2 linked regions of the Prochlorococcus marinus str. MIT 9515 genome follow. The main gene of each other region encodes a partner of the protein of the gene in region 2 in a complex. Links are inferred from orthologs where the notes say so. Each region holds a gene or a part of one and is shown on either strand. Other genes may lie near its edges.

Region 1 (3,878 bases), 430 kb from region 2 along the record:
TTATTGAAGCACTTATTGTTTCTGATAATTTATTTTGATTTAAATTTGCATTTTCAATTATTTCAGAAGGCAACATAGGAATATATTGATCAATTAAATATAAACTACTGCTCTTACTTTTTGCCTCAAGATCTATTTTTGAATCAGTTGAAAATAATTTGCATGGATTGCTAATATGAATCCATAATTTTTTTTTACTTCCATCTATTAATTCTAAAGAGAAAGCATCATCAATCTCTTTGGGATTCTCAGAATCAATAATAAAAGTTTTTAAATTAGTTAAATCTCTCAAATATTTAGAATATTATTTAAGTAACTATTAAATTTAAATTTTTTATCCTTCCGGATTAACAAATGGCAATAAGGCAACAATTCTTGCTCTTTTTACAGCCAATGTAAGATCTCTTTGTTGTTTGGAGGTTAGTCCTGTCATTCTTCTTGGTAAAATCTTGCCTCTTTCAGTAATGAATTTCTTTAGAAGCTCAACGTCTTTATAATCTATAGGGTCACCAGGTTTGATTGGTGATAATTGTTTTTTAAAAATAGAATTTGGCATGTTTTTAATTTATTTGATTTCCTTATGAATTGTCATTTTGTTCAAATGAGGATTAAACTTTTTGAGTTCTAATCGTTCTGTAGTATTTCTTTTGTTTTTTTCTGTTGTATATCTTGAGATACCATTAGATCTTCTTGGTTCTGAACTTGTTCTAGCTTCAGTGCATTCTAAGGTTACTACAACTCTTGTACCTTTTTTTGCCATTTTGATTAATACGCTGATGTATAATTTTCTATTGTACAACTTCAAGAAACTATTTTGCATATATTCACTTTTCTTTTAGTATCATTAGACAAAAATAATAAATGAAGGTTTCTCAAAATTGGTTAAAATCCCTTGTAGATATAAATACTTCACCTGAAGATTTATCTGAAAAATTATCAATCGGCGGATTTGAAGTTGAGTCTCTTATTAATTGCTCAGAAAATGTTAAAGGAGTTGTCTTAGGAAAAGTTATATCAGTAGTTAAACATGATAATTCTGATAAATTATCTATCTGTAATGTTGATATTGGAAGCTCGAATTCTCTACAAATAGTATGTGGAGCAAAAAATGTAAAAGCAAATATATATGTCTATGTTGCTACTGTTGGAGTCCATTTAAACGCAATCAATTTAACTATCAAAAAGAGTGAAATAAGAGGAACTTTGAGCGAAGGAATGATATGTTCATTAGAGGAGTTGGGAATTGAAGATAATAGTGAAGGTATTGCTATTATTGAGGAGGAAAAGGCTTCAAAGCATATATTAGGTACCCCTGCTGCCCTTTTACTTGATTTGAACGATTACGTATACGATCTAGCTATAACTGCTAATAGACCTGATGGAATGTCTGTTGTTGGAATTGCTAGAGAAATATCCGCTCTTCTGGAAACAAATTTAAATCTTCCAAAAATAAAAAATGTATACGAAATTAATGTTCATAAGGATTTTGATCTGTGCACTGAGGCTATTACAAAAAAATGTCTTTATTCAATTAGTAAAATTGTATCTGTGAGTGGTAAGAAAATTACTCCTCAATGGATTAAAGATCGTTTAGATAAATCTGGGATTAATTCGATTAATCTTTTGGTGGATATAACTAACTTCATACTTTTAGAGCAAGGTCAACCATTACATGCATTCGATTTCGATAAATTAACAAATTTAGTTGGTAGAGAGGTTTTACCTGAAGATTTTTCTGTTAGAAAAGCAAAGGAAAACGAAAGTTTATTGTGTTTAAATGGTGAGATTTATAAATTAAATGAAAACATAACAATTATTGCTTGTGATGATAAGCCAGTTGCCATAGCGGGTGTGATTGGTGGTTTGCAAACAGCTGTGGATAAAGAAACATCTTCAATTTATCTTGAAGGTGCTGTTTTTAATCCCGTTACAATAAGAAAATCAGTAAAAGAAATTGGAGTTAGAACAGAATCTAGTAGTAGATATGAAAAAGGAATCTCTTTTAAAAATACATTAAATTCTGTAAGCCGCGCTATCAATATAATAGAGGAGTACTTTAATATTACGAAACCTGTAATTCATACTTCAATAGATTTACCGAATACCGAAATATTAATACCACTAAGGAGAAATAGAATTCACAAACTACTTGGTCCTTTGGCAATTAGAAATAACGATTATGAGATGAATGGTCAAATACAAAAGAGAAATTTATCAGATAAAGAAATAACAGATAAATTAAAGCTAATTGGTTGTAAATTAAATAATAAAGAATATGGATGGGATGTTGAAGTTATTCCCAACAGGTCGCAAGACTTAGTAAGAGAAATAGATTTGATAGAGGAAATTGCACGGTTAATAGGTTATGACATGTTTGATTTTAATTTGCCAAATCCTATAAAACCAGGAAAACTTTCTTCTTCTCAAATAGCACTAAGGAAGTTAAAAACTGGATTTATAGATAATGGCTTTAACGAAGTGTTGTCTTATTCTCTTGTTCCAGAGACTAATAATGATTTAATAAAAATTTCAAATCCATTATTAACTGAAACAAGTTGCTTAAGAGATAATATCTGGCAAGAACACATTAAAATTTGTAATCAAAATATAAATTCAGGATATGATTATTGTTGGATATTTGAAGTTGGAAATATATTTCATAAAAAACCTGACATATCACAAGAAGAAATCTTAAATGGAGCAATTTATGGAAATAACAAATTCGATAAATGGTACAGATCAAGTAAAGATGAAAATTTGAACTACTACGAAGCAAGAGGAAAGTTAAAGGAAGCATTAACGCTTTTAAATATATCAATTGAAGATAAGCCAACTGATTCAATAGATTTTCTTCATCCAGGTAGGACTGCCAAGTTATTTACTGAAGGTAAAGAAGTTGGTTATTTTGGAGAAATTCATCCAAAATTAGTCTCGAATAAAAAGGCATTAAAAAAAATGTACCTCTTTAGTTTGAAAATACCCAATATTTTAAATGCATGTACTAGAAAAAATAAATGGATACCAGTTTATAAACAATTTCCTACAGTTCCAAAAATGGAACGAGATATTAATTTTATATTCAATAAAAAATACTTAGTAAATGAGATAGTCTCACAAATAAAGAAATCTGGCAAAAAATTATTAGAAGAAGTTAATTTAATTGATGTTTATGACGATAATAGTTTTGGTAATGATTTCATAAGCTATACATTTAGATTGTCATATAGAGATTCTGAAAAAACATTATTAGATTCTGATATCGTTGATCTACATGAAAACATAGTTGAAATTATTGAAAAAAAATTCTCCACAAAATTAAGATAGCAGCATTATCGTAAGTCTTATAATAGACTAATAATAGGTCTAATATTAATTCTTATATGAGATAGTTAATATTCATATAAAAACAACTAATCTTATATAATAATGATCATGATAAATATACTCTCTTTTTTAATTTCATCCGTACTGTGGGTTCAAGTTCCTCAATGGGCTGATGACTGGTCTAAATGTGCAGTTGATGTGCCAGACTCGTCATGCCATTGGTATATTACAGCCCCAGATAATACATTCGGAGAAGGTTTTGATTGGGCCAATGCTCCTTGGTTTGATGCAAATGGATTGAGTGACATACCCAGCATTGATAAACAAACTGCAATTGAGAAATTACAAACTTCGTAGTACTGTCTATAAGGCAGATCCTTGTTCTCGTAAATACAGTTATATCAGTCTATAAATTAATTAATCTTATTTTTGGACACTTGAAGGACTTAATTTATAAAATATTCTAAGATGTATTACAAATCTAATAATAGAATCAGAGTAAGACTATTTATTAGTCTAGTTTAAGACTGTTGATATCAAAATTTCTCTATTCA
Region 2 (3,766 bases):
AATAACATTAAATCTTTTAAAAAAGCTAGGAGAATAATTATTGGTGGCTGTGACAAAAATACTAAACTTCGAATTATTAATGAATTATCTAAAGATATGAATCATGGAGATATTGTTTCTATTCCTTTAATTGATATTCAAACCATTAAAGATTTAAGAGAGACTTTAAAAGTAAATAATTTCGAAGTAACTCTAAATCTTATTCAGACTTATAAAAGTTTAAGTATTTCAGGGGGAATTAGAATGGATCCGAACAATCCTGTATTTTTGCTTAAAGGGAGAAAACTAATTTAACTTAAAATTACTTATTAGGTTTACCCACATGAGGTAATCCCCAACCTAATTTATTTCTCAAAACTTGGAAAAATTCATGATCTTCAAGTCTTATAAACTTTACTGAATGTTTACTTTTTCTAATTAAAACTCTATCTTCAGGCCAAACATAACAACCGGCATTTCCATCAACAACCATAACTAACCTTTCAGGGGTTGCTGGGAAAACTGTAACTGGTTCTGAATCATTAAAAACTAAAGCCCTTGAAGCTAAAGAATGAGGAGCAATTGGAGTTAATTGAACTACTGGGCAATCGGGCGTAATAACAGGACCGCCAGCACTTAAAGAATAAGCTGTTGAGCCAGTTGGAGTAGAGAGTATAACCCCATCAGCAGATATATCGACTGGTGCATGTCTACCTATTGAAATCTCAAAATGGCACATACTCGTCAAAGGTTCTCTATGAAGAGCCATTTCATTTAAGCAAAGAGATTCCCATCTTCTTTGCTCATCTCTCATTACACTAATAATCAAACTTTTTCTTTCTTCTATTTCCCAATTACCAACAATAAGTTTATCAACTGCTTCCTCTAGATTAGAAAGATACGCTTCTGCAAGAAAACCTAAATGCCCAGTATTAATTGTAAGGATTGGAATTTTTGCAGGAGCTGTCTGTCGCGCAGCAGAAAGTACTGTACCGTCTCCTCCCAGAACAATCGCAAACTCCATAGACGAATCGAAACCTTCAGGAACACAATTCGAGTATCCCAAAGGACGAACGTGCTGATCAGGATTGGCAAAACCAACCATACCTCCAGAACTACTTACTCTTACAACTTCATAATTGGATTTCTCCAATTTTTTTTGAACTGAAATTGCTGTTTGAACAGCTAGTTCTTTACCATCATTGACGATTAGTCCAGCTTTACGTACCAATCAATAAATTACAAACTACTAATATTTTAATCTAAATTGATTAAGAAACCTAATTTAAACACTAATTATTTTAAAACTGTTCTAGGAATCTTAGATCATTAGTGTAAAACCTCCTTATGTCATCAATCTGATGTCTCACCATACAAAATCTTTCTACACCTAATCCAGCGGCAAAACCAGTATATCTTTCAGAGTCAATTCCTAATTTTTCTAAAACCTTTGGATCTACCATTCCACAACCCATTACTTCCAGCCATTTACCTTTCCATTGAACATCCACTTCTGCTGAGGGTTCAGTAAAAGGAAAATAACTAGCCCTAAATCTAACTGGAATGTCCCCAAAGAAAGTTTTTAAAAAAGTAAGTACAGTTCCTCTTAAATGACTAAAATTTATATCTTGATCTAGACATAAAACCTCTACTTGATTAAAAACAGGGGAGTGAGTAGCGTCGACCGCATCTCTCCTATAAACTCTCCCAGGTGCAATAATTCTTACTGGAGGCGGATTTTTTTCAAGATATCTAATCTGAACAGGAGAGGTGTGAGTTCTGAGTAAACGATTTTCATCTAAATAAAAAGTATCCTGCATATCTCTTGCAGGATGATTTTTAGGTATGTTGAGCGACTCGAAATTATAAAAATCACTCTCTATTTCAGGACCATTTTCAACGGAGTAACCTAGTCCGCAAAAAATATCTATAATCTCATCTTGTGTGGAAATCAAAGGGTGTTTATGACCTGAGTGGGTTCCTGTGGAAGGTATAGTTACATCAATTTTTTCATCTTTAATTTGTTGATCTATAGCGTCACTATTAAGTTGATCTTTTCTTTCAGTTATTAAATCTTGCAAATTTATCTTTATCAAGTTGGCCTTCTGCCCAACAATAGGTCTATCAACTGAGGACAATTTTCCCATAGTTTTTAATATTATTGATAACTCACCTTTCTTTCCTAGTAAAGAAACTCGTAGTTGATCCAATTCAGCATCAGTATTAGCATTTTTAATGTTTTCATTGGCCAATAAAGAAAGATTATTTAACTTTTCCTCTATTTGGCTTAATGATTCAATTTGACTCACTGATATAGTAAAAATAAGTATTTTCTTATCTTACTTAAATATCGTCCATAATAAAATGAAATAACCTATGGAATCGTTAAATATATTAATAAGTAATGATGATGGAGTTTTTGCTGAAGGAATAAGAGCATTAGCAAGATCTGCTTTAAAAAAAGGACATAAAGTAACTGTAGTTTGTCCAGACCAAGAAAGATCGGCAACTGGACATGGCCTCACTTTGCAATCTCCTTTGAGAGTCGAGAGAGCAGATGAATTATTTGAACCGGGTATTAAAGCGTGGGGATGTTCAGGTACTCCTGCTGATTGTGTTAAGTTAGCCCTATCAGAATTATTAGACAAAAAGCCTGATTTGATTCTTTCTGGAGTAAATCATGGGCCAAATTTAGGAACGGATATTTTTTGTTCAGGAACAGTTGCTGCAGCGATGGAAGGGACTTTAGAAAATGTTCCATCTATGGCAATTAGTGTTGCGAGTTTCAAATGGAAAAACTTTGAATTCGCTAGTGAAATCGCAATGAATATTGCAGAGCAAGCAATCAAGGATAATTGGCCAAACGCACTTCTTTTAAATTTGAATATACCGCCATGTGAAAAGAATAAAATAAAGGAATTATCTTGGACAAGATTATCAATAAGAAAATATAAAAACCAATTTTCCAAAAGAGAAGACCCAAGAGGAGATGATTATTATTGGTTAGCTGGTGAGGCTGTTTTAGATCTCAAATCAAAAGGTTATGGGCCTAAGAATTGGCCTAGTGACGTTTCTCAAATAGAAGAAAACAAAATTTCTCTTACACCTGTAGAAACAGATTTATTTTGGAGAGGCAGTTTAGACGTTTTGCCAAAAATCAATGCTTCATTTATAAATGCTTCTTAACAACCATAAAGAGAAGCAAAGTCCAAGGAAATGAGCTGCGATAACTTGCGTATTACTGAGTACTGATAAAATCTCAAGACCCGTAATAGGAATATCAGATGAAGCCGTGATAAGTTGACCAGTTGTTTGAGAGGATGCTTGTATAAATAGTGCTCCCATAAGTGCTTGATATCCAATTAAACCAAATAAAATTCCCAGCAAATCATTTATTAAGCCCCTTTTTATTAATTTGCTTGTTTGCCCTCTTGAGGGTCTAGCATTACTTGAAATTGCCCTGCCAGTTTTCACTATTAACCAACCTTGCCACAGACTAAAAACTAGTAAAATCAGGGATATTGTTGTTAGTGATAAGCCCGGAGTCAAACTTAATTGTCCTTCGCTATTATTTACAACATTTGAAAAAAGTAAAACAGCTGTTACTACAACACCTAGAATGGATTGAATCCAAAAACGTATCCAGCCAATGCGCCGCATTCCAAATGAAAGCGACTGAAAATCAATTTTGCCAGACATTCATTTGATTGAATAAACTACAATTAGTTTAAATTTGCCATCAAAATCATAAAATTGCACGTTATCTTGTGATCTCTTTAATATCACC

The links.
Region 1: the proteins of pheS (region 2) and pheT are in contact, whole or in part, in a crystal structure (PDB 6P24), measured with the Escherichia coli proteins. The link is inferred for Prochlorococcus marinus str. MIT 9515 from one-to-one orthologs.

Annotation. Positions count from the first base shown.
Region 1 is NC_008817.1:841,905-845,782, forward strand. Bases 529-3,592 are described here. They hold pheT (phenylalanine--tRNA ligase subunit beta), read left to right. Parts: upstream 529-861; coding sequence 862-3,324; downstream 3,325-3,592. Other genes in these bases: rpsR (30S ribosomal protein S18), read right to left, coding at 529-556; rpmG (50S ribosomal protein L33), read right to left, coding at 566-760; P9515_RS04640 (hypothetical protein), read left to right, coding at 3,433-3,592. Also shown: P9515_RS04620 (ribonuclease catalytic domain-containing protein), read right to left, coding at 1-292; more of rpsR, read right to left, coding at 335-528; more of P9515_RS04640, read left to right, coding at 3,593-3,681.
Region 2 is NC_008817.1:1,267,975-1,271,740, forward strand. The notes cover bases 257-3,208. They hold pheS (phenylalanine--tRNA ligase subunit alpha), read right to left. Parts: upstream 2,232-3,208; coding sequence 1,281-2,231; downstream 257-1,280. Other genes in these bases: P9515_RS06890 (bifunctional cobalt-precorrin-7 (C(5))-methyltransferase/cobalt-precorrin-6B (C(15))-methyltransferase), read left to right, coding at 257-294; P9515_RS06895 (NAD(+) kinase), read right to left, coding at 302-1,210; surE (5'/3'-nucleotidase SurE), read left to right, coding at 2,356-3,165; P9515_RS06910 (DUF3611 family protein), read right to left, coding at 3,145-3,208. In the rest of the region: more of P9515_RS06890, read left to right, coding at 1-256; more of P9515_RS06910, read right to left, coding at 3,209-3,678; P9515_RS06915 (bifunctional riboflavin kinase/FAD synthetase), read left to right, coding at 3,747-3,766.